Regions from separate parts of the Variovorax glacialis genome, predicted to be linked through region 1. Evidence: predicted binding sites of a transcription regulator. Region 1 holds the regulator's gene; each other region holds the start of a gene.
What was found. The regulator sigma-54, encoded in region 1, starts transcription at its own class of promoters, with help from an activator protein. The targets are predictions, from matches to a motif close to TGGCANGNAANCTGCTTT.
Positions count from the first base shown of each region.

Region 2: the regulator sigma-54 is predicted to act here: its motif matches at 8,571-8,588, upstream of fae (formaldehyde-activating enzyme).
Region 3: the regulator sigma-54 is predicted to act here: its motif matches at 2,798-2,815, upstream of ACSFBL_RS20885 (arsenate reductase (azurin) small subunit).

Region 1 covers NZ_JBPJZT010000017.1:8,711-19,173, reverse strand. The annotation lists gene ACSFBL_RS29365 (nSTAND1 domain-containing NTPase) at 1-1,282, opposite strand, end outside; gene ACSFBL_RS29360 (toll/interleukin-1 receptor domain-containing protein) at 1,373-2,770, opposite strand; gene ACSFBL_RS29355 (metallophosphoesterase) at 2,914-4,395, shown strand; gene ACSFBL_RS29350 (CHAT domain-containing protein) at 4,397-6,352, shown strand; gene ACSFBL_RS29345 (RNA polymerase factor sigma-54) at 6,374-7,960, opposite strand; gene lptB (LPS export ABC transporter ATP-binding protein) at 8,082-8,858, opposite strand; gene lptA (lipopolysaccharide transport periplasmic protein LptA) at 8,873-9,562, opposite strand; gene ACSFBL_RS29330 (thiol:disulfide interchange protein DsbA/DsbL) at 9,690-10,337, opposite strand; gene ACSFBL_RS29325 (SPOR domain-containing protein) at 10,420-10,463, opposite strand, start outside.
Region 2 covers NZ_JBPJZT010000002.1:50,758-61,220, reverse strand. The annotation lists gene ACSFBL_RS04625 (outer membrane protein assembly factor BamB family protein) at 1-606, opposite strand, end outside; gene ACSFBL_RS04620 (YkvA family protein) at 726-1,118, opposite strand; gene ACSFBL_RS04615 (pentapeptide repeat-containing protein) at 1,129-1,929, opposite strand; gene ACSFBL_RS04610 (4a-hydroxytetrahydrobiopterin dehydratase) at 2,029-2,418, shown strand; gene ACSFBL_RS04605 (beta-ribofuranosylaminobenzene 5'-phosphate synthase family protein) at 2,583-3,629, shown strand; gene ACSFBL_RS04600 (NAD(P)-dependent methylenetetrahydromethanopterin dehydrogenase) at 3,651-4,559, shown strand; gene ACSFBL_RS04595 (ATP-grasp domain-containing protein) at 4,578-5,699, shown strand; gene mch (methenyltetrahydromethanopterin cyclohydrolase) at 5,696-6,703, shown strand; gene ACSFBL_RS04585 (ATP-grasp domain-containing protein) at 6,703-7,641, shown strand; gene ACSFBL_RS04580 (triphosphoribosyl-dephospho-CoA synthase) at 7,654-8,544, shown strand; gene fae (formaldehyde-activating enzyme) at 8,659-9,171, shown strand; gene ACSFBL_RS04570 (dihydroneopterin aldolase) at 9,296-9,718, opposite strand; gene ACSFBL_RS04565 (sigma-54-dependent Fis family transcriptional regulator) at 9,931-10,463, shown strand, end outside.
Region 3 covers NZ_JBPJZT010000007.1:405,636-416,098, reverse strand. The annotation lists gene ACSFBL_RS20890 (arsenate reductase (azurin) large subunit) at 1-2,239, opposite strand, end outside; gene ACSFBL_RS20885 (arsenate reductase (azurin) small subunit) at 2,250-2,759, opposite strand; gene ACSFBL_RS20880 (substrate-binding domain-containing protein) at 2,968-3,852, shown strand; gene ACSFBL_RS20875 (sensor histidine kinase) at 3,861-5,378, shown strand; gene ACSFBL_RS20870 (sigma-54-dependent transcriptional regulator) at 5,375-6,739, shown strand; gene ACSFBL_RS20865 (DMT family transporter) at 6,883-7,827, opposite strand; gene ACSFBL_RS20860 (DMT family transporter) at 7,788-8,249, opposite strand; gene dmeF (CDF family Co(II)/Ni(II) efflux transporter DmeF) at 8,423-9,406, opposite strand; gene ACSFBL_RS20850 (metal/formaldehyde-sensitive transcriptional repressor) at 9,455-9,730, shown strand; gene ACSFBL_RS20845 (MFS transporter) at 9,914-10,463, shown strand, end outside.

The DNA of each region.
Region 1 (10,463 bases):
GTTCGCGTTCGGCCGCGGCCGCCTCGGCCTCCCGGGCCTGGCGCGCGTCGCGGCTGTCCTGGACGACGCGCGTGAGCACGTCATGCGTGAGTTCGAGTCGGCGCACACCGAACCGGTCGTCGACGCGCAGCAACCGCCGCGCCACGAGGCGGTCGACCGCCTCGCTCGTGACGCCCGGGAGCTTCAACGCATTTTCGAGCGCGTGGCTGTCGCGGAACCCGCCCTCGGTGATGAGTTCGTCCTCGACGAAGATCCGCACGCGCGCGTCGAGGTCGTCCAGCGAGCGGGTGTAGAAGTCGACCAGGATCTCGCGCTCCGCACCTGCCAGCAGGTCGGTCCCGATCCGGGGGTTGCCCTGCGCGATGCGGCGCAGGTTGAGCTCGCTGCAGATCACGCTGAGCAGCGCCGGGTCGACTTCCATGCGTTCGAACTCTTCCGGCGTGGGCGCCTCTGCACGGTTGCGCCATGCCAGGCCAATGATGCGATCCGCCGCATCGGCCTCGACCAGCGAGCCGCCACTGGCCACCACATCACGCGCCTGCAGGCCGTCCATCGGCAGCAGGCGGTAGCGGTTGCGCATCAGGGAGGGAATGCGCCCACGCAAGCCCTCCATTTCGGCCAGGAAGTCCTCGCGAAAGCTCAACACGACCTTGCATCCGCGTCGCCGGAAGTCGATGCGCTCGGAGAGCGCGGGGTCGGCCTCGAGCGCATGCCGCAGTGCATCGGGTTGGCGGTCTTCGATCAGGTCCGCGAGCTCGGCCACGAAGTCGGTCGTGAGCGTTCGCGTCGGGTCGTCGACCGCGCCGTGCGTGAAGATCTCCTCGAACTGGTCGAACACGAGCACGGGGACGAGGCCCCGGTTGCGGGCGTTCCAGTAGCCCGCGTCCGCCCGATGGAAGTGCTCCCACAACGTCGCGTCGAACAACGGCATCGTGCCTTCTGCGCCAGCCTGCCGGCAGGCCGTGTCGATCGCCTGCCAGACCTGCTCGCGCAGCGACAGGTGGGCGCCGTGCGCCAATCGGATCTGCACCGGCAGGTACAGGTCTTCGCGCAGTCGCGGAAAGAGCCCTGCGCCGAGCAGCGAAGTCTTGCCCAGGCCCGAGCGGCCGAACAGCACGGTCAGCGCTTCGCGCCGGACCAGGCGAGCGAGCTCGTCGGACTCGCGCTCGCGACCACGGAAGAAGAGCCGGTCCGACTCTGCAAACGGTGCAAGGCCCGGCCACGGGTTTGTCGGCGTCAGCCGCTCGGAGGCCGGAACAACGGCGACGATGGCTTCACACATCGCAGTTGCTCCAGCGTGCACTGCGCCTTGCGCATCGCTCGAAACCGCCATGGCCCGATGCCAGGCAAACTGCGGGGGCGTGTGTCATGGTCAGCGGCCGGAAATCTTTCGGTACAGGTCGCGGACGCGATCGACAAACACCGGGGTGGCCTGCCCGTCGGGCAGCGCCGTCCATTGCGCGGAGCGGAAGCGATCCGGCACGCAGCTGCCATAGGGTGGCGTGTCGTCGATCACGACAGGGACGAGAAATGGCTCATCCGGCGCGAGGCCCCTTGCCCGCTCGTCGGCGGCGTTCCACTCGCGCCAGAAGAAATCGCGGCGATGCTCCTTGTCCTGCGTGGCGCCGGAGATCAGCGGAACGAACAGGCTGCTGCCCTCCACGCCCCTGCGAATACGGCGATCCCAGTCGTCGCCGGCCTGCAGTTCGTTGTGGTCGAACCAGACGTCGATGCCGGCCGCATCCAGCGCCTTCGCCAGACGGGTCGCGGCCGCTGTGTCCTTGCTCGAATAGCTGATGAACACCGCGCCTTCCATGCTGGCTGCCTTCGGCCCGGGCGGCGGGGGTGCCACAAGTCCCTCGGGGTGGCGCTGCGCCCAACGTGCACGCAACTCGGCGCAGAAGTTCGCGGGGTCCAACCTGATCAGGTGCGTGTCGGGACTGAAGACATCCAGGAAGTCCTTTAGTGCGGGGTCATTGGCCGCCCGGGGGTCGACCCAGTATTCCACCGTCTGTCGCCGCGATGAAAGGCGCTCGTTCTTGGCCGAGCGCAGGAAGAAGCGCGCCAGCCAGTCCGGCAGGCGGCAGCCGATGAGGAGCAGGTGGTCTTCGCGCAGCGCATCGAACAGCAGCTTCGGCCGCCGAGCGTCCTCTTGCAGCGCGTGCAGGAATTCGAGGCGATCCTCGTCGCAGATCACCCATTCGGGCGCCGAGGACTGCCGCCCCAACAGGTGAAACACAGTGGGTGCCGCGAGTCGCTCGCGCGGCGTCGGGAGGTCGGCCGGCCGGTTGGGCGCGAATGCGACGACCTGCGTGCGCAGCTGGCCCCCGTGGCGCACGAGGTCGATGGCGCGCACCAGCATGCTGTCGAACGCGAGTGTCACGAAGAGATCGAGCCCCCGCACCGCGGCGAGGTCGAGCAGGGCCTGAGGCGGCGCGACATCGAGGTCCTTGACCACCTGCGCGATGCGAACGTAGAGATCTTCCTTGCGGGCGCGCGGAGAAGCCAGGTAGCAACTCACGACGTCGTCGAGGCGCGGAATGCCGTGGATGCCGCGGATGCCGCGCGTATCGATGTGCAGTCGTTCGGCCAGCCGGTCCGCCACCAGCGCATCGAATGCGACGTCGCGGCCTTGCCAGGTGACCGTGAGCAACTCGCTGTCGACCACCGCCACGACCCGGCCTTCGGCGATGTAGTCGAGGAGGTCGCCCCAGAAGAACTCGTCGAACTCCTCGACGGGTGAGTCATGAGGAAGGTCGTCGCGATACATGCTTCAAAGCGTTACACATGTCGGGCGCTTGCGCATCCCCACGACGACGGAGGTAACTCCACACTTCTACGGAGGGCAGCCGGGGCGCCACGGCCTATGCTGCCAAGCCGGCGCCACGACTGGCGCAAGAAAGCGCCGAGACCATGAGCGACTTGCCCACCTTCGACGAACTCCACGCGATTTCCGACCTGCACATGGGAGGACGCACCGGCTTTCAGATCCTCCGTGAATCGGGGCGGCTGGCGAACTTCATCCTCCGGCTCGCACAACAACGGCCGCAGGGGCGCGTGGCGCTGGTGCTCAACGGCGACGTGTTCGACACGCTGGCCGAAGACGTGGCCGGCTACGTGGCGATCGACGATGCGGAAACGACGGTGCGCCGCATCATGGACGACGCTTCGTTCGCGCCGGTCTGGGCTGCGCTGGCCGCGTTCGTGAAGCTGCCGGGACGCACGCTGGTGTTCGTGATCGGCAATCACGACATCGAGATCGCCTTTCCGCCGTCGCAACGGCTGCTGCTGTCGCGGCTGGCGGGCGATGACCTGTCGGCGCGTGCGCGCATCGAGTTCTCGACGGCGGGTGCGGGGTACACGGCGATGGTCGGCCGCTCGCGCGTGTTCTGCATCCATGGCAACGAGGTCGACGACTGGAACTACAACCGCTACGAAGACCTGGCCCGGGTGTCGCGCCGCATGAATGCCGGGCTCTCGCTGCCGCAGGACGAATGGAAGCCGAACGCGGGCACGCGCATGGTCAAGGAGGTGATGAACACGGTCAAGCGCCGCTTTGCGTGGATCGACCTGCTCAAGCCCGAGAACTCGGCGGCGGTCGGCACGCTGCTGGTGCTCGACCCGTCGCAGGCGAACAAGATCAACCAGCTTTTTGGCATCGTCGGCGAATGGAAGCGCGGCGGGGCGCAAGTCGATGCGCGGCTGTCGGGTGACGTCGTCGTGCCGCCGCCGGAATCCAGGGCCCCGCCCGCCATGACGTTGGAGCAGATGCTGGGGCCGAATCTCAAGCAGGGCCTGGGCGGCAGCGCCGAGGACATGCTGCTCGACGTCGAGCGCAATCTTGGCAAGAGCAGGTCGCCGGCAGCGCAGGTCGACGGCACGCTGGGGTCGCCCCAGTTGATCATCGACCGATTGACCGGATGGCTGACCGGCGTCAGCCAGGCCGAGGCGCTGCGCCGCGCGCTGCTGGACTGGCTCAAGGACGACAAGTCCTTCGACATCCACGACCGCGACGACACCTTCGACAAGGTCACGGCGGCGGTCGGGCCGGCGATCGACTTCATCGTCACCGGCCATACGCACTTGGAGCGCGCCATCGATATGGGCCAGGGGCGCTACTACTTCAACAGCGGGACGTGGATACGCCTGCTCCAGTTCACGCCGGCCATGCTCGCAAGCGAGGGTGCCTTCACCGAGGTGTTCAACGTGCTGGTCGACGGGCGCATGAAGACGATCGACGAGGCGCGCCTCGACGGACAGCCCTTCGTCATGGACCAGACCAGCGCTGTGTCGCTCAGCGTCGAGCCCGGCGGCGGGACGGTCGGCGCGCTGGCCCATGTCGAGGGCGACGGGACCGGCGAACCGCGCGAGATCCAGCGCTACACGAGGGGCTGACATGAGCGACACGTCCGACGTCCGGGATATTCGCCTGGAGTTCCTGCGGTCAGGGCCGGCGCACAACCAGCTGCTGTCGCCGCTGACCGCCTACATGGCGCTGTGCGGAGCCGACGGGCCGGTGAGCGTGCATCTGCCTTTCGAGCATGCGCAGTTGCTCACGCGGCTCAACCGCCTTCGCTACGAGATCGACGGAACGCCGATCGCGGCATCGCAGCGCGCGGCCGAACTGCAGGAACTGGGCGAGGCGATCGCGCGGGTGCTCGGCAAGATCCCGGAACTGGTCTCGGAGCTTCGCTCGGCGCGCGGGGATACCAGCCGCCTGGTCAACATCCGGCTGCTGATTTCGGCTTTCGAACTGGGCCTGGTGCCTTTCGAGGCGACGATGTCGCCGGCCGACACCTCGGGCTCCGGCGCGCCGCTGCTGCTGCGCACGCTCACCAACATCACGCGCGAGATCCGCCGCGGCCGGCCGCTCCAGTCGCAATGGAATCGGGCGCCGAAGATCCTCTACGCCTTTGCCTCGCCGCCCGGCTTCGCGGCCGTGCCGGCGCAGGCGCACTTGGAGGCATTGCGCCGTGCCATCGACCCCTGGGTCAAGGCCAGGGATACGCCCGGCGAGCGCGTCGTCGAGGTGCGCAAATTGCTCACGGTGCTGCCGAATGCCACGGCGCGCAGCATCAGCGACGCGTGCCAGTCCGAGGATTACACGCACGTGCACCTGCTGGCGCACGGCGCGCCGCTACCGGGCTCGGACCGCCGCTACGGCATCGTGCTGTGCAAGGAAGGCGAGGCCGAAGAGCACGTCGTCGTCGACGGACAGAGCCTCGCGATGGCGCTCAAGAGCATGAATTCGAACGGTCGGGCGAAGCAACCGCCTACCGTGGTGAGCCTGGCGACCTGCGATTCAGGCAACGCCAGTTCGGTGCTGACGCCCGGCGGCAGCATCGCGCACGAACTGCACGCGCAGGACATTCCGTGGGTGATCGCCTCGCAGTTCCCGCTGTGGATGCGTGCGTCGAACATCGCGGCGGAGCTGCTCTACAGCGGACTGCTTGCGGGCAACGATCCGCGCTGGGTCGTGCATGAACTGCGGCAGCGCCTGCGGATCGACCTGCCGGACACCCACGACTGGGCCAGCATCGTGGTGTACGCGGCCGTCGCGCCGGACCTGGAAGCCCAGGTGGACGCCTTCCGCAGCCGGCAGACCAAGTCGAAGATGGAGGTCAAGTTCGATCGGATGGACTCCCTGGTGCGTGCCAACGAAAAGGACCCGGCACGCCGCGCCGCATCCATCAGCGCCGAGACCGCGGCCGAACTCGACCGGCTCAGCGACCAGATCCGCGTCGACCTGGCGGCCTGGCGCGACAGGCCGGTCGCGCAGCGCAATCCGAAGGAGAAGGCCGAACGCCTCGGCATGAGCGCGGCCAGCGAGAAGCGCATCGCCATCATCCACGCGCTCGTCGGCAATGTGCCCCGCAGCACGGAGGCCTATCGCAAGTCGCGCGAGTTCTACGAGGCGGCACTGAAGATCGAATCGGTCAATCACTGGGTGATGACGCAGTTCCTCTCGCTCGCGGCCATCCCCGCGCTGGCGCCGGACGACGGCGCGCTGACCGCGTTGCGCACCGAGTACGGCAAATGGTGGCTGGTGGCCTGGCAACTGGCGCAATGGCAATTGCGTACGGCCGCCATCACGGACCGGGTGTGGGCGCACGGCACGCTGGCGGAACTGGAACTGCTCAGCGCCGTCTACGGAGGCAACGCCTTCGAGCCCGGCGTCGCCAAGGATCGCATCGTCGAGCATTGCAGGCAGATTCGCGAATTGTCGACGGATTCGTTTCCGGTTCTCTCGACGCAGCGCCAGTTCAGGCGCTATGTGGATCACTGGTCGCGCATGCAGTGGGAAGGGCTGGCGCAGGCGGCGCTGGTAACGCTGGAAGGGCGCGAGGCTTGAGGCGCCTCCTTCAGACGGCCCTCAGAGCGCCTTCCGCAAATTGGCCGGCGCGATCCGCAGCGCCTCCCGGTACTTCGCCACGGTACGCCGCGCGCATTCGATGCCCTGCTCCTTGAGCATCTCGGAGATCTGGCTGTCCGACAGCGGTTTCTTCAGGTCCTCCGAACTCACGAACTGCTTGATCAGTGCGCGCACGGCGGTGCTCGATGCATTGCCGCCCGTTTCGGTGCCAAGCGCCGAGCCGAAGAAGTACTTGAGTTCGACCGTGCCGTAAGGCGTCGCCATGTACTTGGCGGTGGTCACGCGGCTGATGGTGGATTCGTGCAACCCGAGTTCGTCGGCGATCTCGCGCAGCACCAGCGGGCGCATGGCGAGTTCACCGTGCACAAAGAAGCTCTTCTGCCGCTCGACGATGGCGTTGGACACACGAAGGATGGTGTCGAAGCGCTGCTGGATGTTCTTGATGAACCAGCGTGCCTCCTGCAGGCGTTGCGACAGCGCCTGGCTGCCCTCGCCCTTGTGCTGCTTCAGCGCGCCGGCATAGATGTCGTGCACGCGCAGGCGCGGCATGACTTCGGGGTTGAGCATCACGCGGAACTTGGTGTTGGTGCCATTGCCGACGCGCGTGACGATCACGTCGGGCACGACCACGTTGCGCTCCACATCAACGAAGCGGCGCCCCGGCTTGGGCTCCAGCCTGGCGATGAGCTGCAGGGCGGCGCGCACTTCCTCTTCGTTGCTTCGCGTCAGCGTGGCCAGGCGCTTGAAGTCGCGGCGGGCGAGCAGCTCCATCGGCTGCTTGCAGATCGCGATCGCCGTCTTGCGCACCTGCGCCTCGTCATCGCTCTCGTCCTCGTCGGCGAGGGCGCGCAGCTGGATGGTCAGGCATTCGCCCAGGCTGCGCGCACCGACACCGGCCGGCTCCAGGCTCTGCAGCAGGCCGAGCGCGACCTGGAAGTGGTGCACGAGGTCGTCGAACTGGTCGTTGTCGTCGCCCGCGAGGCCCGACGCCAGGGCGGGCAGCGAGTCTTCGAGGTAGCCGTCCTCGTTGAGGGACTCGATCAGGAAGCGCAGCGCCGCCCGATCGGTTTCGCTCAGGCGCAATCCGAGTGCCTGCCGGTGCAGGAAGGACTGCAGCGACTCCTGGCTGCGCGCGAGTTCGGCCGCGTCCGTGCGCTCGTCGTCGCCGAGGTTGTTGGCGCGCGCCGGGGCGTCGCCGCCCCATTCGCTGTCGTCGGGCGCGAGGTCGATGGTGCCGTCGCCCTCCCAGTCGGGCTCGCCGTCGGCCGTGTCCGCCGTGGCGACTTCGGCTTCGCTGGTGGCAGCGACGGCGACTTCCGGGGCGGACGCCGACGGACCGGGCGCGAAATCACCCTCGCCATCGGCAAACCGGTCGTCGTCGCGAACAGGCGCATCGGCTGTCTCCAGCCCGAACTCCTCACGCGTAGCCTCTTCGGCCGTCCGCTCCAAGAACGGGTTGTCGTCCAGCATCTGCTCGACTTCCTGCGTCAGCTCAAGCGTGGAAAGCTGCAACAGCCGGATCGACTGCTGGAGCTGAGGCGTCAAAGCGAGATGCTGCGAAACCCGCAGCGACAAACCCTGCTTCATGGAAATAACGAAACCCTCTGGCCCAAAAGGCCGCCGCGCCCGGCCGCCCGTAGCGGCCGGCCTGCCCCCGGCAGGGGGTAGGCGAAGCACGAAGTGCGGAGCCTGGGGGCGAGCAACATGTTCACATCCGGAAATGTTCGCCGAGGTACACGCGTCGCACCTCGGCGTTGTCGACGATCTCGGCCGGCGTACCTTGTGCCAGGACATGCCCGTCGCTGATGATGAAAGCGTGATCGCAGATGCCCAGCGTCTCGCGCACGTTGTGGTCGGTGATCAGCACGCCGATGCCGCGTTCCTTCAGGAAATTGATGATCCGCTGGATCTCGATCACGGCGATCGGGTCGATGCCGGCGAAGGGTTCGTCGAGCAGGATGAAGCGCGGCTGCGTGGCCAGGGCGCGGGCGATTTCGACCCGGCGACGCTCGCCGCCGGACAAGGACAGGGCGGGCGAATCGCGCAGGTGGTCCACCCGCAGGTCGGCCAGCAGTTCGGTGAGGAGTTCCTCGATTCGCTGCTTCGACAGCGAAACCGGCCGACCGCTGGCGTCGGGCTCGCGTTGCAGTTCGAGCACGGCGCGGACGTTCTCCTCGACCGTGAGCTTGCGGAAGATCGATGCCTCCTGGGGAAGGTAGCTCAGGCCCATGCGCGCGCGGCGGTGGATCGGCATGTGCGCGATAGGCTCGCCGTCGATGGTGATGTCGCCGGCATCGGCCCGCACCAGGCCGACGATCATGTAGAAGGAGGTGGTCTTGCCGGCGCCGTTGGGGCCCAGCAGGCCGACGACTTCGCCCTTCTGCACGCCCAGCGACACGTCCTTGACGACCTTTCGGCTGCCATAGCTCTTCTGGAGCCCGCGCGCCTCGAGGCGGCTGCCCGGCGCGCCTGCGCCCTCGCTCATGCCTGCGGTTTCGATCACTTCTTGGCCTCTCCGCCCAGGGTGGTGGTGGCGCGCAACCCGGTGCCCGGTGCGGGGGCGGGTGCGGGCGCGGCGGCGGCCGGTTTTCCGCCGACGGCGGGTGCAGCCGGCGCGGCCTTGGGGGTGAGGATCGCCTTGACGCGACCACCCGGCTGGGTCGCCACGCCGGCGTTGGGCGGCAGCGAAGACCCGTTGACCGAGAAGGTGTCGTTGCTCTGGTCGTAGACGATCAGCGGTCCGCTGCTCTCGTCGTTGGGTGTCGCCCCGATCAGCCGGCGCATCACCGCGCGGCGGATGAACTTCACGTTGTCGGCACGGCTGTCGTATTCGATGACTTCGCCCTCGCCCTCGATCCACTCGTCAGGACCCGAGTCACGTTTCTGCTTGTAATAGGCCAGCTTGCCGGGTGCCGCGGTCACGACGCCGTATTGATAGCCCTCGGGATCCTGCCGAACGTCGATCTTGTCGCCACGGATGACGATCGTGCCCTTGGTCACCACGACGTTGCCCGTGAAGACGCTGGTCTGCTTGAGATCGTCGTAGCGCATCGAGTCCGCCTCGATGTTCATCGGCTTGGCGCGATCGGCCTTCTCCGCGTGCGCGCCCGATGCGAGCCCGGCCAGCGTCAAGGCGAGAAGCAGTCCACGGGCGAGTTGGCGAAAGGGAGATGAAGGTGGCGAGATCATAGAGGCACGAAACTTGCTCTGCATTGTATGCGGCCGGCGGATTCGGTCTGGACGCGCTCCGACAAAAAAAGCCCGCCGAAGCGGGCTTCACGTACGGACGGACGGATGGCCGGACCACCCGGCGCGTTCAACCCTTGTGGGCTTCGCCGATGAGGAAATCGACGGCCTGCAGGGCACGGTCGAGCGAACCGGCGGTATCGCCGTCCACGTACCAGCGGCCGGCCACGCCGAGCGCCGGCACGCCGGCGACCTGGTAGTCGCTGGTGAGCTGGGCAGCGCGCTTTGCCTTGCCGGAGACCGAGAAGGACTTGAACAGCTCGGCGAACTTCTTGGCGTCGAGGCCCGGCTGCTTTTCGACCCACGCGAGGATGGCCGCGTCGCCGGTCATCGGCACACGCTCCTTGTGAATCGCATTGAAGATCTTCAGCTGGAACTCGTCGACCTTGCCCATTGCTTCGAGCGTGTAGTACAGGCGCTGCTTGGCTTCGGTGTCGTTGCCGACGAAGGGGACCGGAATCCGCTTGAAATTGACGTACGGGGGCAGTTTCTTGACCCAGGCTTCGAGCTGCGGCTCGAAGGCCGCGCAATGCGGGCAGTTGTACGAGAAGAACTCGACCACCTCGACCTTGCCGGCCGGCGTGTCGACCGGCGCCGGCTTGCCGAGCACGATGTAGTCGGTGCCGGCCTTGGGCGGGCGTTGCTGGGCGTGCAAGGGAGCCACGAGCGGAAGAAGGCCCAGCGAGGCAGCGGCCAGCGAAAAGTCACGACGTTTCATTAAGAGGTTCTCCTGTCGGCTGAAAGAGCCCGCGCTTCGGGATGGAGTTCCCCGAGGGCGCGAAGTAAAGATAGGTGAAGGTTCAGCGCTGGACGCGGACCAGGGCCGATTCGAGGCCGCCGCTGT
Region 2 (10,463 bases), on a different contig from region 1:
GGATGTCTCCCACACCTGCTTGCCGGTCTTGAAATCGAAGGCCAGCACCCGGCCGTCCTGGGTGCCGCGAAACAACATGCCGTCCAGGTAGGCGGCGCCGCGGTTGGCTGGCAGCAGCGCGCCGGGGTAGTCCAGGTGCGTGCGCCAGTTCTCGGCGCACGTGGACGGATTGATGGAGAAGATGTCGAACTCGCTGGTGCCGATCAGGGCGTTGTTCACCATGATCAGGCCGGATTCGAAGGCGGTGTAGATGCCGAGGTCGTAGGTGCACAGGACCTTGAGGTCCCCGACGTTGTTCGTATTGATCTCGTTGAGGGGCGAGTAGCGTTGCGACGTCGGCGTCCGGTTGTAGCTTGGCCAGTCGCCCGCCGCGGCGTTCGGCCATGCCGCGTCGGCGGGCGGTGGCGGAGCCGCGGCCACGGGCGCCTTGTACGCGGGGTTCGATTCGAGCGTCAACGTGCCCGCAGGCGCACCCATCGACCTGAGAACGTTGATTCCCAGGCCGCCATACGTGGTCATCTGGATCGGGAACATGACGTAGAGCGCGCCCCCGATGACCGCGCCTATCACCACCAGCACGCCGATGATCTTGAAGAACTTTTTCATGCTTCTGGCCCGATCGTGTAGGCGGGGTATCCATGGCCCCGTGGCGCCGATTCTTGAAGGAAAGCCCCGGACCCGCCATCCCGGCGGCCACCTAAGTCCACGTACGTGGACGGGCCGGCCTACAAGCGCGGCGCGAGCCAGAACCACGCCGCCACGCCGATCGCCAGCCACAGCGCCACGACGAACACTGCGCCGGCCCGGCTGCGTGGCTTCGAGCCCTGCGTTCGCATCCACTCGTCCGCCTGCAGGCGGCATTCCGCCAAGACATCCGGGGGCAGGAGCCGGATGGCGAGCCAGATCAGGCCGGGCAGCAGCAGGACATCATCGACGTAGCCCAGCACCGGGATGAAGTCGGGGATCAGGTCGATGGGGCTCAGCGCATAGGCGACGACGAACAGGCCCAGGGCCTTGGCGTACCACGGCGTCCGCGAATGCCGGCCCGCGAACCAGAGCGTCAGGCCATCGCGCTTGATGCGCCTGGCCCATGCTCTCAAGCGGTCGCCGATGGGCATGCGCCTGCGGTCACCGAACGATCTTGTCGAAGTTCGTCGCGCGGTCGAGCCCCTTGGCCTCGGCGAAACCCTTCACGTCGCGGAAGATCGTCCCGTCGAGGTCGGCCTCGGTGAAATCGGCGCCGGTCACGTCAGCACCCGTGAGATCGGCGCCTCCCAGCTTGACGCGAAAGAAATTCGCGCCGCGCAGATTGCCGCCCTTGAGATTGCAGAACGCCATCAACGACCGGTTGAAGTCGGCCCCCGCCAGTGTCGCGCCCGCGAGGTTGGCGCTGGCGAGATCGGTCCGCATCTGCCCCATCCCCTGGTTCTTGATATTGACGCCGACGACGGCGTTGCTGAAGTTGGCGCCGGAGAGGTCGGCCCCCGGCAGATCCGCGATCATCTTGACGCCGGTCATGTTGGCGCCCTTGAAGATGGGCATCTTTCGGACTTCGCCTCCCAGGATGACGACCGACAGCAGGCTTGCGCGCGTCAGGTTGGCGCCGCTGAAGTCCGTGCCCATCAGCCAGGCGCCGTTGAGGTTTGCGCCTTCCAGCGTGGCGCCGCGAAAGTCGGCCAGCACGAGCTTGCTGCCGAAGAAGCTGGTGCCCTTGAGGTTGGCATTGCGGAAGTCGAGCCTGCTCAGGTCGAGGTCAGAGAGGTCCTTGCCCGAGAGGTCCGCCACCGCGGCCGGCGATGCGTTCTTCAGCGCCGCCCTGACCTGATCCACCGAAAGCTCCGCGCTCGCGGCGTGCATGGCGGCGAACAGAACCAGCAGCGCGGTCAGTGTGGACGCGGCGGTGTACGCGAAGCTCGGAATGCGGCTCATGGGGACTCCTCTCTCGCCATCACGGCTATCCATGGGGTCGATGTACGCGGCAGCCCATGGCGCATAGCATTCGATGATCGCCACTTTGAAAGAGACGACATGACCCAATGGCGCAAACAGTCTGCTTCCGAGGTGTTCACGCCCGAAGAGACCGTCGCGCGGCTCGCCGAGGAGCTGCCGAAATGGTACTTCGAGGACGGCTGGATTCGTCGCAAGTTCAAGACCAGCGGCTGGAAAGGCACGCTGATGGTCGTCAACACCGTCGGTCACCTCGCGGAGGCGGCGTGGCATCACCCGGACCTCACGGTGTCCTACGCCTTCGTCACCGTCAAGCTGATGAACCACGCGGCCAAGGGCATCACCGAGAAGGACTTCGAGCTCGCCAGGAAGATCGAGGACGTCGTGATGTGGCAGCCCGCCACCGTCGAAGGCTCGTCGCTCGAAGGCACGCCGGACGATCCGCGCTTCAAGTATCTGAAGTACGACTGACCCGCCGCGCGAGGGCTCGCGTGGTGACACTGTGTCCCCAAGTCGGTACAGGACGGGGGCCCATCGCGAAGGCAGGGCACGAGCCCGTGGGTGAAAGCGCAGCGGAACAGAGCTTGCTTTGCAAGTCCTGAACGACCCCTGACCTTCAATACGCCGACAGCGCGATGGATCGACCTCGAAACATTCCCGAACCCGGCTTCGTCGATCGCCCGACGACCGTCGCGCTGTGCGCGCCCGGGCGTCTGCACCTTGGCTTTCTCGACCCGGCCGCATCGCTGGGCCGCCGCTTCGGCAGCATCGGCCTGATGATCAACGGCTTCGAGACGGAGGTGGAGATCACCGCATCGCCCGTCGACCAGATCACTGCGCGGGGACCCGCGGAGCAGGCAGAAATCGAGAGAGCGGCCGCCTGCCTGCGGCTGCTGCGGGATCACAGCGGTCACGCCGAGCCGCTGCATCTGCGGCTCCTGCAGGTCCTGCCCGCGCATGCCGGATTCGGTTCGGGGACGCAACTGGCATTGGCGGTCGGCCGGGCGTTCGCCTTGTGGCATGGGCTCGGCGTTCCCACGGTCACGCTAGCGCAATGGCTGGGCCGCGGGCTGCGGTCGGGCATCGGCGTGGCAGGGTTCGATCACGGCGGGCTGATCGTCGACGGCGGTCCGGGCCCGAACGGCGCGCCTGCGCCGGTGTTGTCGCGCATCCCGCTGCCAGAGGCCTGGCGTGTCCTGATCGTGCAGGACAGCGCGCAGAAGGGCTTGTCGGGCGATGAGGAAAAGCAGCGCATCGCCGCCTTGCCGCCCTTGTCCCGTACGCTCGCAGCCGACATCTGCCACCAGGTGCTCATGCGTGTGCTGCCGGGCGCCGCCACCGGCGATTTCGCGCCCTTCGCGGCCGGCATCACGCGCATCCAGCAGGTGCTCGGCGAGCACTTCGCGCCTGCGCAGGGTGGGCGTCCCTTCACCAGTGAAGCGGTGGGGCGCCTGCTCGGGTGGCTGTCGCAGCACCGTGCCGAGCACATCGCCGCCATCGGCCAGAGCTCCTGGGGACCGACCGGATTCGCGGTCCTCCCTTCGCAGGCGCGGGCAGAGGCCGCGATCGATGCCATGCTGGCCGCCAACCTCATCGCGCCGTCGCTGACGCTGCGCATCGTCTCCGGCCGGAACACCGGGGCCACGCTGCTGGATCGGCGCCTCGAAGTGCCCATGCCCTGAGTTCAACGCAGAGTGGTCTCCATGGAACGCCCCTACATCCTCCACATGTTCACACCGGGCCGGCAGATGAGCCCGTTCGACATCAACATGGCCGCCGACGCCGGCTACCAGATCGTCGTGCCCTATTGCGAGGTCGATGCCCACGGCGTCGCCGGGCTCACGCAGGACACCATCTTCTCGCGCAGTCCGAAGGGCCTGCTGCGCACCGGCATCTTCATCGGCGGGCGGGACGCACTGCAGGCCGCCGACATGCTCGATCGCGCGAAGGCGTCGATGTTCAAGCCCTTCGTCGTGTCGCTGATGGCGGACCCCAGCGGCGCCTATACGACCGCGGCCGCGATGGTGGCCTGCGTCGAGGCCGCGCTGGCCAGCCAGCATGCACAGGGCCTGGATGGCCGGCGCGTCGTCGTCCTCGGCGGCACCGGGCCAGTGGGCCGCATCGCGGGCGTGATCGCGGCACAGGCGGGCGCGCAGGTGTCTCTCTCCAGCCGGGGCGGTACCGCGGCGGCCGAGGCGACGGCGGGCGAGACCGGCAAGCGCTTCGGCGTCGAACTGCATGGCGTGGGCGGCGGTGACCCGGCTGCGGTGCTCGCATCGATCGCCGACGCCGATGTGCTGCTCGCCTGCGCGCCGGCCGGCGTCCAGGTCGTCTCGGCCGAGATGCTGGCCTCCGCCACGAAGCTCAAGGTCGCGGCCGATGTGAACGCGGTGCCGCCGGAAGGCATCGCCGGCGTCGGCGCGATGGACAACGCCAAGCCCTTGCCGGGGACTGCGGCGGTAGGCGTCGGTGCATTGGCGATCGGCAACGTCAAGTACCAGACCCAGCAACGGCTCCTGGTGCAGATGCATGACGCCGAGGCGCCCGTGGTGCTGAGTTTCAAGGAAGCGTTTGCCACCGCGCGCGCCTTCATTGCGGAAAAGGCGACTTGATTGAACCGGTCACCCGCCATGACAGCACTGGCCGTGGTTTCGATCTCCGCGCGGATGCTGGCCGAATCCGCCGTTGCCGACGGCTTAGAGGTCGCCGCGCTCGACTTGTTCGGCGACGCAGACACACGTCGCGCCTGCGTCGAGTGGCATTCGATCGGTGATCCTGCCAGCTTGAGCATCGATGGCGACCGGCTGCTCACCGTGCTGGAGGCACTCGCACGGCGACAGCGTGTGACCGGCTGGATCGCGGGCGCCGGCTTCGAAGGCCGGCCCGATCTGCTGGAACGCGGCGCGGCATTGCTGCCGCTGATCGGAACGCAGGCGGATGCCATGCGGCGCGTGCGTGATCCGCAAACCTTCTTCGGCTTCCTCGACGCGCGATCCATTGCCCATCCGGCCGTGCGGATGACCGCACCCGACGATGCGGACGGCTGGCTGGTGAAGGACGCGCACGGTTGCGGCGGCTGGCACATCCGTCGGGCCGCAGCGTCCGACACCGCGAGCGCCCATCGCTACTTCCAGCGCGAGGTTCCGGGCAGGCCCATGTCGGCGACATTCATCGCCAACGGGAGCGATGCCGCGGTGCTGGGCTTCAATCAACTCATCGTGCGACCCCTGGCAGGGCGGCCCTTCGTGTTCTGCGGTTCGGTAGGGCCGGTGACCTTGCCCGCCGGCGTGGAGGAACGCGTCACCGGCGCATTGCGCGCACTGGCGGCTGGCTTTTCCCTGCGCGGTCTTGGCAGCCTGGACTTCATGCGCGATGGCGATGCCGTCGACGTTCTCGAAGTCAATCCGCGGCCGCCGGCCACCATGGCGCTCTACGGTCCCGGCACGGTGGCCGCGCATGTGCGTGCCTGTGCGCAGGGTGAGTTGCCGCCATCGCGCCTGCAGGGTGCGAGCGACATCGTTCGAGGCACCGAGGTCGTCTTCGCGCCGCGTCGGCTCTGGCTGGATGAGCCCGCCACGCAGCGCCTTGCCTCACGCGCCGACTGCCACGACTTGCCAGCCGGTGCGACCGCCTTCCAGGCCGGCGATCCCTTGTGCAGCGTGAGCGCCAGCGGAACGGATGCCGAGCACGTGCGCGCCTTGCTGCAGCGGGGCCGAGAGGCCGTGCATCGTTCGCTGGAGGCCAGTGCATGACCGACGCCGCCGCCAAGCCCCTGGCCGCATGCACGCTCAGCGTGAATGCACTGGCCAGGCCGCTCGTCGAGCGGCTGCTCGCCAACGCCGACGCGCTCGGCGTGCAAGTGCGCCGCGACGAGGGCGCTCCCTGCATCGTCGATGCGGGCATCGCCGCAGTCGGCAGCGTCGCCGCGGGCCTGCTGGTGGGCGAGATCTGCATGGGTGGGCTCGGCCAGGTCACCCTGCGCCCCGACGGACTGGAGGGCTGGCCCACCTGGATCGAGGTGCACAGCGCGCAGCCGGTGCTGGCCCTGCTGGGAAGCCAGTACGCCGGCTGGAGCCTCGCGGCCAGCAAGGAAGAAACCGGGGGCAAGAAGTTCTTCTCGCTCGGCTCGGGCCCGGCGCGCGCGCTCGCGGGCAAGGAAACGCTCTTCGATGAACTCGGCTACCGCGACCATGCGGACGCGGGCGTGCTCGTCATGGAGGTCGATCGGCCGCCGCCCCAGGTGATCATCGACAAGCTCTTGCGCGATTGCCATTTGAGCGCGGAAAGGCTGACGCTGATCCTCACGCCGACGACCAGCCTCACCGGCACCACCCAGGTCGTGACGCGCGTGCTGGAGGTGGCGCTGCACAAGGCGCACCAGCTGGGCTTCGCGCTCGGCAACATCGTGGGCGCCGCGGGCACGGCGCCGTTGCCCGCGCCCAGCCCTGATGGCGTGGAAGCGATGGGGCGAACCAACGATGCGATCCTCTACGGAGGCCGCGTCCACCTCACCGTGCGCGGCGACGACGCGGCGGCGCGCGCGCTGGCGAAGCAATTGCCCTCGCGCAATTCGAGCGACCATGGCCGCTCGTTCGCCGACATCTTCAAGGCCGCCGGGTACGACTTCTACAAGATCGACGGCGCCTTGTTCGCACCGGCCGAGGTGTGGGTGAGCAACGTCGACAGCGGCCACACCTGGCACGCCGGCGGACTGGACATGGCGCTGCTGCTCGGCCTGTGGCGCAAGGAAGCGTGATGCACGTCGCCATCATGACGGATAAGACGGGCTGGCACACGCGCCGGCTCCAGGCGGCACTCCGCGCGCGGGGCTGCGTCGGCCGCTGCATCGATCTGGCGGACTGCAGGATCGACACCACGGCCGCCTGGCATGGCCTGGTCATCCCCGGCTTCGGCCGCGACCTGCCCGACGCGGTGCTGGTGCGCGGCATCGCGAGCGGAAGCTTTGAACAGGTCACGAAGCGCCTCGGCGTGCTGCATGCGCTTCGCGAACTCGGCGTGCCGGTCTACAACGATGCCCGTGCGATCGAACGCAGCGTCGACAAGTCGATGACGAGCCTGCTGCTGCATGCGGCGCGCATCGCCTCGCCGCCGACCTGGGCGACCGAATCGCTCGCGCAGGCGCAACGTATCGCGATCCGCGAGGGCGCTGCCGGCCACGCGCTCGTGCTGAAGCCGCTGTTCGGTTCGCAGGGCAAGGGCTTACAGCTGGTGGGGCAGGTGGGCGGCGTTCATCACCCGCTGCCCGCCATCGATGTTGCCTACGGCTCGCTCGCGTACCTGCAGCGCTTCATTCCCGCGATGACGACGCCCGGCTTCGATTGGCGCGTTCTGGTGGTCGGGGGGAGGGCCGTCACGGCCATGCGTCGGGTCAGCAGTCACTGGATCCACAACGTCGCGCAGGGCGCGCGATGCGAACCCGCGGAGCTGGCGCCCGAACTGGCCGAACTGGCCGAAGGCGCGGCGCTCGCGCTGGGCATGGACTACGCCGGTGTGGACCTGATGCCTTCGCGGCGCGGCATCCAGGTCATCGAAGTCAACGGCGTAGCCGCCTGGCAGGGCCTCCAGCGCGTGACCGGCTTCGACATCGCGCGCTGCATCGTCGACGACCTGCTCGATCGCAAGCTTGCGAGCGCCCGGGCTGGCGTGCCCTCGACAGTCTCTCGCAGGGCGTGAACCGTGGATGTCATGGAAATGCCCCAGCTCGCGACAGATCGGGCGAAGGCGTGCTTCCTGCGCGCCTGCGAGCTCGACGTGGCCGTCCGCAAGCCGGGCAACGTCAGCCGGGTGTCGGCCGGGCATCGCATGACGGCCGACAACTTCATCGCCAGCGCGAAGGCCGCGGCCGGGCCGCTGTTCGCGCCCGGCGCATCGGTGGGCGAGCGCATCGAGGCGGCGGTCGATGCGACCTGGGCCGCCGCGGGTTGCAACACCAACCTGGGCATCCTGCTGCTGTGCGCGCCGATCGCGCGGGCCGTCGAATTGCAGCCCGAGGCGACGACGCCGGCCGCCTTGCGCGAGGCCATCGAAGGCGTGCTGGGCGCGCTCGATCTGCGCGATGCACAGGCGGCCTTCCGGGCCATCGCCCGTGCCAGTCCGGGCGGCCTGGGAACGGCACCTGACGAGGACGTCAGGCGCGCGCCCACGGTCGACCTGCGCGAGGCCATGGCACTCGCGGCACACCGCGACAGCATCGCGCGCCAGTACCGCGACGGCTACGGCACATTGTTCGACCTCGGCCTGCCGACGCTCGGCATCGGGTTTTCGCTGATGGGGAGGTCGGCGGACGCCGCGCCGGATGCCGCCACCGTCGCTGCGGTCCAGCGGCTTTACCTGGCGCTGCTGGGCAGCGTTGCAGATTCACACATTGTTCGGATTCATGGCGAGGCCGTGGCACACATTGTCATGACTGCGGCGCAAGGATGGCGGGTGCGCGCGCGCCGCGAAGGCGCACTCGATGTCGATCCGGAATTCGCAGCCTGGGACGCCTCGCTCAAGGCCAGCGGGATCAACCCCGGAACCACGGCGGATCTGACCGTGGCCGCCCTGCTGATCGCCGGCCTGACGAGCCCGTCCTGACCGGTCGCGAGTTAGCGCGGCACGGGTGGCACGGAACGTGATATCTGATGGATTGCGCCGGCCGGCAGGCCGGCGTCCCTTTGGCCCAGAACGCAATCCAGGAGACTAACAACCATGGCAAAAATTGATCGCATGATGGTCGGCGAGTCGCTCGTCGGTGAGGGTAACGAAGTTGCTCACATCGACCTGATCATCGGGCCGCGCGGCAGCCCTGCCGAAACAGCGTTCGCGAATGCCCTGACCAACCAGAAGGACGGCTTCACCTGTCTGCTGGCCGTCGTTGCACCCAACCTGCTGACCAAGCCGTCGACCGTGCTCTTTAACAAGGTCACGATCAAGGGCGCGAAGCAGGCCGTGCAGATGTTCGGCCCCGCCCAGCGCGCCGTGGCCATGGCCGTGGCCGACTGCGTCGAAGACGGCACGATCCCGGCCGCCGAAGCCGACAACCTGTTCGTGTGTGTCGGCGTCTTCATCCACTGGCTCGCGGAGAACGACGCGAAGATCCAGGACTACAACTACCAGGCCACCAAGGAAGCGATCCAGCGCGCCGTCGCGGGTTCGCCAACCGCTGCCGAAGTAGTCTCCAAAAAAGGCAGCGCCGCCCACCCCTTCGCTGCGCATTCCTGACTCACCCCCAGGCTCGCGCACTTCGTGTCGCTCTCCACCCCCTTTCAGGGGGCAACACCTGCGGCCCGGCGAAGCCGGTTCCGCGGTGTTTCTGGAAGGGGCCGGGGTTCCGGGCGTTGCTTCTCTAGCCGGGGACCATGCCTGAGCCGATCAGGCGCAATACGGCCCCTCCGCGGGAGATGTGCTCTTCCGCGGGGGGGCGTCTGCGCTCGATCTGCACGCCGACCGCTGCGACGTCGACGAACTTCTTCGGCTTGACCACTTTGACGCGAACCCACGTTGCGCCGAACTCGCCGATCACGATGTCGGCGATGGTTTCGGCGAAGGCTTCGAGCAGTTGAAGCTTGTGCTCGACCAGCAGGCGGCGTAGGCGGTCGCAGACCGCCGCGTAGTCGATGGTGTCCACGATGCGATCGGTATCGCAAGCGCGCGAGCGGGCGAGGCCTGCGTGCACGTCGATGACCAGCGGCTGCGGTCGATGCAACTCCGTCTCATGGATGCCGATGACCGTCTGGCCCGTGAAGCCTTCGATGAAGATCACGTCCATGGTGGACAGATCCGCTTGTGGAAGGGGCCAATCAAGGGGCCTGGAACTCACGGCGTGTTGCTCGGGGGTCAAGTCGGCTCCTTGGTGTGGGCCTGCGATGTCGCAAAAAGTATCTTTGCGCGCTGCGGATGCAAGCTGCAAAATGCGGGCCATACATACAGTGCGTTCCAGGTACCGCGCATCCGGCGGGCCAGTCGCACATGGAGACATCGATGGCGTTGACCCTTCGAAAAGGCGCGAAGCCGGCGGATCCTCATGCGGACCGTGTGCTGGACATCGTGCGTGGCGGATTCCAGGACCAGACCACCGATGTGGTGATGCGCTCATGGATCCGCTGTCTCGACCAGTACCACCTGCGACCGGACAAGCCCCGCGACCCGAACGTGATCGGGCGCACACCGCTCGAGGAGCGGCGCGCAAGGCATGCGGCCGTGATCGAATGCGCGCGCTACGAGATGACCACGCTCTTTCAGCAATTGGCCGACAGCGAGATCGCCGTGCTGTTGACCGACACCGATGGGGTGATCCTGCACATGGTGGCGTCGCCCGAGTTCGCTGCCGAAGTCGGGCCGCTGGGCCTGCGTGCCGGTGGCGTCTGGAGCGAGACAGAGGCAGGCACCAACGGAATGGGAACCTGCCTGGCCGCAGCCGGCCCGGTGACCGTGTCCCGCGACGATCACTTCTTCACGCAGTTCACGCAACTCACCTGTTCGGCCGTCCCCGTGTTCGACCCCACGGGCAACAT
Region 3 (10,463 bases), on a different contig from region 1:
CAACCACATCCGCGGCATTTGCACCCACCGACTTCATATCGTCGGGATTGAGCTCGATGTAGGCCATCGGATAGCGGCCACGGACATGGCTGTCGTACTGGTTGTGGTATGCCGTCTGCCACACCTCGTTGTTGCGCCCGTTGTTTATCCAGAAGCGATGCTTGGCCTTCTGCGCCTCGACGGGCTTGGGCAAGCCGGGCCATGGCGACTGCTTGAACTGCGCCTTGCCATCTTTGGTCCCGAACTTCTCCGTGTAGAGCATCGGCGTGCCAATCAGCTTCCCATCCTTGACCTCCTTGATGGGCAGCTGCACGCCATCGTTGCCGGCTCTGCGCAGCAGGTCGTACGTTGCCAGATACCCCGTGTCTTCGCCTTGGCTGTCGATGGGCGGCGCCCCTGGCCGTCCCGCGCGACGGAAGCCGTCATTGAAGGCGTCTTCCTCCGTCTTCCAATCGAATCCTGCGAAGCGCTCAGCCATCTTGGCGTTGCCTTCGGCTTGGTAGAGAGCGCGCAGCTTGTTGGCCACCATCGCGGCGATGATGCAGTCTGGCTTCGCATCGCCCGGCGGGTCCATGAACTTTTCGGATAGCCGCATGCGACGCTCGCCGTTCATCGAGGTCAGGTTCATCTCACCCGGATGCGTCGACGGCAACATCAGGTGCGCAGCTTCGGCCAGCATCGTCGGATAGAGATTGATGGACGCGACAAACAGTCCCCCGCGCGTGGTGGCCTCGTAAATGACGTCCACCATCTGCGGCGGCGACGCGCCGCGCGCCTTGGCCATCGCTTCCTTGACTATCTGGCTGCGCCGCAGCACCACCTCGCGTAGCTGCTGCGAGTTATTGCTGGTCTGGAAGTTGTTGCAGGCCCACCAAGTCATCATGCGGCCGTTGCCCTTGATGAGCTCCTGGTCGACGTAAATCTTCTCGCCGGTGGGATGTGGCGGACGGGTGTAGCCCTCCTGGTGTCCGCCCATGCGCACGCAACCGGTACCCCGGCGGCCGCCGACGTTGTGCGTCGCGATGACCACGTCCAGAAGCGCTGACTGGATGAGGTAGTTGTCGTTGCCCCAGATGATGCCTTTCTCGTAGGCATGCATGGTGCGCGGACGTGCTCCGCCAGCCTTCGGCTTGTAGGCCCATTCGGCCGCCTGTCGCAGCTTTGCGACCGGCACGCCAGTGATGCGCGAACATTCATCGAGCGACAGCTTGTTGGCTTGGACCGCCTCATCAAAGCCGTTGGTCCGTTGAGCGATGAACTCCTTGTCGTGCCATCCCTGGTCGACGACATAGGTGAAAAGCCCATTGAACAGGGCAACATCAGTTCCGGGCTGAAGGTCCAGATGCAGGACATTCGGCTTCCCAGCCGCCGCCTCCGCGACCGAGACTGAGACGTTGCGACGCGGGTCGACGAAGATGACCTTCGCCGCCGCGAGCGACTCGCCGCCGAACATCTGCTTTTTCTTGTCCACGGTGCCGCCCTGCATGTTTGGCACCCAATGGTTCAGGAAGTAGTTCGTCTGCGTTTCGTAGGGGTTGTTGCCAATGGAGATGATGACGTCCGCCAACTGCGCGTCTTCGTAGCTGTTGTTCAGCTCCATGACGCCCATCTCCCGCGTCGCGTGGCACTCGGAGTTGTAGGCCGGCCGGTTGTGAATGCGAACCGTCGGCGTCTGGATTGCGCTGAACATTAGCTTGCCCGAACCCCAGGTGTTTTCGAAGCCGCCCCCGGCGCCGCCGTGGTCGAAAGCTGAGAACGCGACAGCCTTTGGCCCGTCGGTATCGAGCACTTTCTTGATAAGACCCGCATAGATGGCGAGGGCGTAGTCCCAATCGACGTCGACCCATTGGTCGCGAGCGTAGAAGCGCGGTGCCAACAGTCGGTCCGCCGTGATGCCGTCCGCCGCATACATGTACGTCGCCATCTTGCCGCCGCGGGTCGAGCTCAGCCCGCTGTTCACGACGCATTGCTTGTCCGGAACAATCATGATGCTCGAGCGCTTGCCGGACCTCTCTTCGATGACGTTGGTCATTGCCGGCGTCATGATGATGGCCATCGGTGGCACCTGCTTCGTGAAGTCAACGCCGAGCGCGTTCTCCTTCTCGCCTCGTCCGCCTTCTTGGCCCTCATCCCACTTGTAGACGTGATAGCCGCAGCCGACGATGCAGAAGTGGCAGGTCATGTTGGTGCGCTGCGCGTTCACCGGCGGAAGCGCGACACGGTCCTTGCGATTTGTCATGGCAGGCTCCTCACAGCACGTTGGACTGGCGACCGTAGATGAGCCCCTGGACCCCGGACGCCGTGATGGCGCCGTCGGAGCCGACGCTCAGGGTCACCTGCGGCAGGTTCTCAGTGGCATGGCCGCAAATCATTTGCCCGCCCAGTTCGGGGTCGAACTGGCTGAAGTGGCACGGGCACTTGAAGGCGCGCGCCTTCCCGTCGTAGGCGACCGGGCATCCCATGTGCGTACAAAGGACGCTGTAGGCGACGATATCGCCCTCCGGCCCCACGCCACCCGGAACCCGCCGTCCGAGCTTGACCATCGCGCAAGGTGAAGAGTCGTCCGGATAGCTGAAGCTCGCCACCTCGTTGAGCTTGAGTCCTGAGGTCGTTCCAACGGGCTTTCGGGGATAGGGCAAGGTCGTGCGACCTGGCTCGACTTGGACAGCCTCGGCGGAGGCTTGACCTGAAATGGCGACGCCTGCGGCGGTCGCCCCTGAAACCTTGAAGAAGGTGCGACGGCTGACGGTTGAATCCATGGTCTCCTCGCGTGGTTGGTGTCGATGCCATGAACTCAATTGCGAGAGCCGTGCCAATCGACCCCTATCACCTAAGCCGTTGATTTGATTGGAAATGTCTCACCCGCGCCCCAGGCCACGTTACGGTGTCGTAACAGGGGTTTGTCCGCTCTACCGGACGTGGGTTACGCGGCAGTAACATTCAGTGGTCGGCATTGAGGAGACAGAAGTGAAGCGTCGACAGGTGCTTCGAGCCGGACTGCGCGCTTCGGCGCTGGCGTGCGTGAGCGCGGGCGCTGTTTTCTTGCCGCACACCGCTGCGGGCCAATCGTCGCGCCCTTTCAGATTCGGTACGACGCCTGTCTTCCTTGACGACCAGGTCGGATTCTTGGCGCGATGGGCTGCCCACTTGTCGGGCGCCATGGGCATGCCGGTTGAGTTTGTCCAGAGGCGCAGCTACCGCGACATCATGGTGCTGCTTCGAAGCGATGCGCTCGACGCCGCCTGGATTTGCGGCTTCCCGTGGGTCGTGAACAAGGCGCAGCTGCACGGTGTCTCCATCCCGATGTATCGCGACGGCCCCTGGTACCAGTCCTACCTCATCGTTCCCGCAGCCGACACGAAAACGTCGTCCCTGCTGGATTTGCGCGCGAAAGTCTTCGCATATTCCGACCCGGATTCGAATTCGGGCTGCCTCGTCCCCCGCACCACGCTGATGAAGGCCGGTGTGGACCCCGACCGCCATTTCAGCCGCAGCTTCTTCACCTGGGGACACCGGAACGTCGTGCAGGCCGTTGCTGCCGGGTTGGCCCAAGGCGGAGCGGTAGATGGGTATGTCTGGGACACGCTGCAGTTACTGGCGCCCGGCCTGGTCGAAAAGACCCGCGTTGCGTGGCGCAGCGACTTTTATGGATTTCCACCTGTCGCAGCGCGCGGCACCTTGGATGCCGACACGGAGCAGCGCTTTCGCGCTGCACTTCTGGGCATGGCAGACGTGCCGAACGGCAAACGTCTCCTCAACGAACTGAACCTGACCGCTTTCGGAACGTTTCAACCAGAGGTCTTTGACGGCATCGCGAGCCTGGTCGCCATGACAGGTCCCCGCGCTGGGTAGCGCCCCAAATGAGCCTCGACCTCCATCGGCTGCTGAAGCCAAGCAACTGGAGCTACCGGGCAAAGGTACCGTTGCTCATCACCGCGATTTCCATCGGCACGGCGCTGGCCATCTCACTCGCTATTGCGGTCTCGGCTCGGCACTGGCTCCGTGAGGACCTTCACGACCATGCAACGGCCGTCGCCCAATCGCTTGCCAGAGGGCTCGTGGTTCACATGGCTCGCGACGATGTGTGGGAAGCCTTCGAGGCCGTCCGCGCCGTCGCCACCACGGACAGTGGAGTTCAACGTAGCGATGTGGTGGTTCTCGACCGCAGCAACCGCGTGTTCGTCTCCTCTGACCCCAATCGATTCGCCGTGCGGTCGGACATCTCGGGCTTGTCCGAGCCATTGCGGCGCGCCGCAGCGCTGGGCGTCCAGGCGGGAGACCTCGCAATCACCGAGGTTGAGTCAGCCTCGCAAACCTATGCCGTCGTGAAGATGCCGCTGCTCTCGACGGACAGGGAAGTCATCGGGTCGCTGTTGATGAGCTACTCGCACTCCCTGTTTGCTCAGCGCTACAAGGAGACGGTGACAACCTTGTCGCTGATTGCTCTCGCGTTGGTGGCTTTTCTGTTGCCCTTGGGCTGGTGGCTCGGGCACCGCCTAGCGAGCCCGGTCGCCCGCGTAACCGAGGCGCTCTATCAACTCGGGGAAGAGGCTGCGCTCAAGTCGTCGGCCTATGCCCCGGCAGCTACCACTGCGTCGAACCATGCGCCGCCGGTCGCCAGCGAACTTGCAAGATTGGAGCATTCGCTTGAGCAACTGCAGCAACAGCTTAGGGAGAAAGAGCAGTTGCAGGAGCAGTTCGTCGCCGCCGACAGGCTCGCTGCCATAGGGCGCATGACCTCCGGCGTCGCTCACGAAATCAACAATCCGCTTGCTGGGATGCTCAACGCGCTGAGCAACCTTCGCAAGGACCCGCGCCTGCTGCCGAAGACGGTGTCGCTGCTCGAGCGAGGACTGGAACAGATTCGACAGACCCTTTCGGCATTGCTTATCGAGACAAAGACGACTGCCCGTGCGCTTTCGCCCTCTGACCTGGAGGACCTGCGCGTCCTCGTGGCGCCGCAGGCCCGGCGCAAGCACGCGAAGCTGACGTGGCATTACCCCATCGACCACGAACTCCCGGCTCCCGCGGCGCCGGTTCGGCAGGTGGTGCTCAACTTGTTGCTCAATGCGGTACAGGCCAGCGAGTCGAAGATTGACTTCGACGCGGCCGTGACAAATTCCGAACTCGTGATGCGCGTCACCAATGACGGGGTGGAGTTTCCAGAGGCTCGACGGAATAGACCTTTTGAGCCGGTGGTCGGTGGTGAAGGCAATGGCATGGGGCTCTGGGCAAGTTACCACCTTGTCACGGCGATGGGCGGCCACATCTCCCTGACCGCGCAAGGAGGGAACACCGTCTTCGAAGTCCGCATCCCGCTTTGCGCGCCGCCCGAGGCCAAGGTGCGTCCATCAATATCAAGCGAGCTATCCACATGACCAGCGCTGCCAAGGTGTGTCTGATTGAGGACGATGAACTTCTAGGAGAAAGCCTGTGCGACCGATTCCGCATGGAAGGGCTGGGGTTCGATTGGCATCGCGACGGCCGCTCGGCCTTACTTGCCCTCGAGCGGCGCCAATATGCCCTGGCACTTTGCGACTTGAGGCTCCCCGACGTTTCTGGACGGGAGGTATTCGAGTCGCTGGGCGCGCCGGCGCGCCCGCCCTTCGTCTTCATGACCGGGTTCGGGACCATCGACGAAGCCGTAGGCCTTCTGAAGGCCGGCGCGGCTGACTTTGTGACCAAGCCGTTTGACCTCGACCAGTTGATGGTGCGCCTGCATGACTTCTGCGAGGCACCCCCGCCGCACGTAGATGACGCCGTCTTCGGTATCTCGCCTTCAATGCGCAAGATTGAGTCGCTCATGTCTCGGCTTGCCGACAGCATGGAGCCTGTTCTTGTCGCGGGCGAGTCGGGTGTCGGCAAGGAGGTCTTTGCGCTCTCTCTTCATGAAAGCGCAAAGCTCCGACGCCCCGGCGGATGGGTTGCCGTCAATTGCGCGGCCATCCCCGAGGCACTTATCGAGGCGGAACTTTTCGGATACGTGCGCGGCGCGTTCACCGGGGCCGCTAAGGCCCACAGGGGCTTCATCGAGCAGGCCAACGGAGGTACGCTCTTCCTTGACGAAATCGGCGATATGCCGCTCAGCATGCAAGCGCGCTTGCTGCGCGTTCTGCAGGAGCACAAGGTCACGCGGATAGGTGCCGAAGCTTCCACGTACGTCGACTTTCGGCTCGTTTGCGCCACCCACCGGGATTTGCCAGCGATGGTGCGCTCAGGGCACTTCCGGGAAGACCTGTACTACCGCATCAACGTGCTAACAGTGCAGGTCCCGCCGCTGCGCGAACGCAGGGAGGACATCCTCTGGCTCGCGGACCGAATGCTGCGAGAACTGACCACGGCCTCGAAGCAACGTATTGCGCTCAAGCTATCGCTCGAAGCGCAACAGGCCTTGTTTGCGCACGGATGGCCTGGTAACGCGCGCGAACTCAACCATGTGCTGCGGAGGGCGCTCGCGCTGGGCGCAGGACCGACGCTTGAACCGTACGACCTTTTCCCCCTTGCCAGTGACTACATCTCGCCGCTCGAGCCCAAAAGCGAAAGCCGCTCCTTGAGCGAACATCTCGAACAAAAGGAACGTGCCTTTTTGGTAGCGGTACTGCAAGAGCACCACGGAGTGGTAACTGAAGCGGCGGCGCGCCTAGATATCAGCCGCAAGACTCTCTGGGAGAAGATGCGGCGCTACGGGATTGCACGGCAGCAGTTTGCCGTCGAACCTAACGGTGGCGCGGCTCGATAGCCCATACTGTCGATGCATCTCCCGTCCAAAGCCGTCACACGGACGCAGGCCCGCCCGTTGTTGCAGTGGCCGACGGGGCCCACTTCCATGGGAAAGCCGCCTCGCATTGAACTCACTCAGCTACGCAGGTGCGCCTGGAGCGCTCAATGCGGATGGGAGTGCTGATGATGAGTATCCGGGTAGTGCTCATGGCTGTGGGCCAGGGGCTCATGGCGATGCCAGTGGGTGTGCCTGGACGCGGCGGACGAGCCATCGGTATGCACATGCTGATGATGCTCGTCATGGTCATGCTCGTGGCTATGCGCTAGCGGCTCGTGCACGTGCCGATGTCCGTGGCGCTCCGTCAGGTGAAGCCAGACGCCGATGGCCATTAAGACGCCAGCGAGGACCAGTTGAAACGTCAGGGGCTCGCCAAGCAGGCCAATAGCCAGCACCGCGCCAAAAAACGGAGCAACGGAAAAATAGGCGCCGGTGCGCGCGGTGCCCAAGTGCCGCAGGGCGACGACGAATAGGACCAGGCTCGTGCCGTAGCTTAGGAGGCCCAGCAGACCGGCGCCTGCGACCACCACGACTGGCGGCCAGACTGCGCCGGTGGCGACCGCCAGTGCGAGGTTCGTCGCACCGGCGGCCAGACCCTTGGTCATTGCGATGAATGACGCGTCGGCCACCGACACCTTGCGGGTGAGGTTGTTGTCGACCGCCCAGGCCAAGCATGCGCCCAGCACCGCTAGCGACGGCCACAGGGCACCGACGCCTTCCTCTCCCGGCCAGCTGAGAACGGCCGCCCCTGCCACGATGGCCACCATTCCAAGCCCAATGCGCCGGTCGAAGTTCTCCTTGAACACGAACCAAGCAAGGAGTGCGGTGAAGACGCCCTCCGAATTCAGAAGCAGCGAGGCATCGGCTGCCGCCATTCCGCCCAGTCCGGTCATCAGCAGCAAGGGGCCGAGCATGCCCCCCGCGATGACGGCGCCCGCTAGCCATCCGACCTCGGCTCGTTGGAGTCGGACTCGCGGCGCGCGAGACAGCAGACGCCACAGCCAGAGTCCTATTCCCACAGGGCACCGACGCCTTCCTCTCCCGGCCAGCTGAGAACGGCCGCCCCTGCCACGATGGCCACCATTCCAAGCCCAATGCGCCGGTCGAAGTTCTCCTTGAACACGAACCAAGCAAGGAGTGCGGTGAAGACGCCCTCCGAATTCAGAAGCAGCGAGGCATCGGCTGCCGCCATTCCGCCCAGTCCGGTCATCAGCAGCAAGGGGCCGAGCATGCCCCCCGCGATGACGGCGCCCGCTAGCCATCCGACCTCGGCTCGTTGGAGTCGGACTCGCGGCGCGCGAGACAGCAGACGCCACAGCCAGAGTCCTATTCCCGAACCCAGGTAAAGCATGCCTGCCAGCAACCAGGGGCTCGTATGTGCGAGCAGCAGCTTGGCGACCGGCGTGCCGGCGCCGAAGAGCGCCGCCGCTCCGATTGCCGCAAGAACGCCGCGATGGGTGAGAGCCTTCATGTCGTCTTTGTATCCCTTGTTCAGGCCAAGTTGCGGCCCGCTGCTCGGTCGGTTTGGCCCGGACTGTGAAGCGGACGGCCAGGCACGAACCAGGCGCGACGAGCTTGGAGCCTTAGGCAGCATGGCTCCGGCAGCCTCCCGGCTGGTTAGCCGCCACCGGCTTCATTTCGGCTCTATGCAGCACTCATGGCATGAAGGCCAGGCAGTCGATTCACTTCAACGGAGATGTGGACCAATTCTTCGTGGATGCCAAGCTGGCGTCTGAAGTAGTCGGGCTCGACCAGCTCGCGCGTGGCGAGCGAGATGATGCAAGCGTATTTGCCCTTTCCGACACGCCAAACGTGCAGGTCGCAGATGGTGGCCTTCACGGGGCTTGCGTCGATGACTTCCCTAATTTCGGCCACCACCGGCGCATTCATCTCAGCGTCAAGAAGGACCCGACCGGAATCCCGCAGGAGGCCGACAGCCCACATCGCCACGACCACTGCGCCAACAATTCCCACTGCTGGGTCGAGCCAAGCGGCACCCCACAGCTTCCCGCCCGCCAGGGCGCCAAGCGCCAACACGGAAGTTGCTGCGTCTGCCAGTACATGCACGTACGCCGCACGAAGATTGAGGTCGTGGTGGTGCGCGTGACCTTCATCCGAGTGGTCGTGACCGTGGTGCCCATGCCCGTGTTCGTGGGCGCCTCTGAGCAACCACGCGCACGCCAAGTTCACCAGCAGGCCGACCGCTCCGACTGCAAGGGCTTCGTCATAGTGGATGGAGGCAGGGGAAAGCAGGCGGTGGACGGATTGGAAAGCCATCAAGCCTGCGACGAGCATCAAGAGGATTGCACTCGTGTATCCGCCGAGAACCTCCATCTTCCACGTTCCGAACGCGAAGCGGCCGTCATGAGCAAAGCGTCGGGCTGCGACGTACGCTACGACGGATAGGCCAAGTGCCAGCGCATGCGAGCTCATGTGCCATCCATCGGCCAAGAGCGCCATGGAATTGAAGTACCAGCCGCCGGCTATCTCCACGACCATCATCGCTACCGTGAGGGCAACCGCCCAGCGGGTGTTCCGCTCTGCAAGGGGGTTCCCCTCGTCGAAGACATGCGAATGCCGCCAAGTTCCTTCGGGTGGCGCGTGAGAGTGAGCTATCGTTTGCGACATAGGAAAGATACTGTACCCCAGTATTTTATCGACACCTAGAATGCCCCCATGGGACATACGATTCACGGAAAGAAGCCTCTCCTTGCCAGGGTGCGCCGCATCAAGGGGCAGGCTGAAGCGCTCGAGCGGGCGCTAAGCGAAGAATCAGAGTGCCTTGCAATCCTTCAGCAGATTGCCGCCATCCGGGGCGCCGTAAATGGTCTGATGTCGGAAGTCCTCGAAGGACACATCCGCGAGCACCTCGGAGCGCAAGAAGCCACCGAGGCGCAGCGAACCGAAGACCTTGAGGTCGTCGTCGCCGCCTTGCGGTCCTATCTCAAGTGATTCAAGTGATAGGACGATGATTTCGGATGCGGCGTACGGATTGATTGCGCACACTAGGCCGACACCCCCAATACTTGGAAGGTCGCTAGCAGCGGCGTTTGTGGCCCGGAAATCCACCGCTTCTTCGATGCTCCCAAGACGACGCGGTCTCTGTGACTGGCCGGCCGCCAGCCACAATTCTTCATGAGCCAGCCTGCTTCATCAACAGCGCGGCAGATTCCCTCGGGCGTCTGGGTACTTGGCTTTGTCAGCATGCTGATGGACATCTCCTCCGAGATGATTCACAGCCTGCTTCCCATGTTCATGGTCACGTCGCTTGGCACCAGCGTCCTTGCTGTCGGCCTCGTTGAGGGACTGGCTGAGTCAACCGCGCTCATAGTCAAGGTCTTTTCAGGCTCCTTGAGCGACTACCTCGGCAAGCGAAAGGGGTTGGCCGTTGCGGGCTACGCGCTCGGGGCTGTCAGCAAGCCGCTTTTTGCCATGGCTACAAGTTTTGGCGCAGTCGTCACCGGTCGCCTGCTGGACCGTGTCGGCAAGGGAATTCGAGGTGCGCCGCGAGATGCTCTGGTGGCAGACCTTACCCCCAAGCACGTGCGCGGAGCCGCATTCGGCTTGAGGCAGTCGCTCGATACGGTCGGCGCGTTCGTCGGCCCGCTGATTGCCGTCGGCCTAATGCTGCTGTGGAGCAGCGATTTTCGGGCCGTGTTCTGGGTTGCGACGATTCCCGCATTTC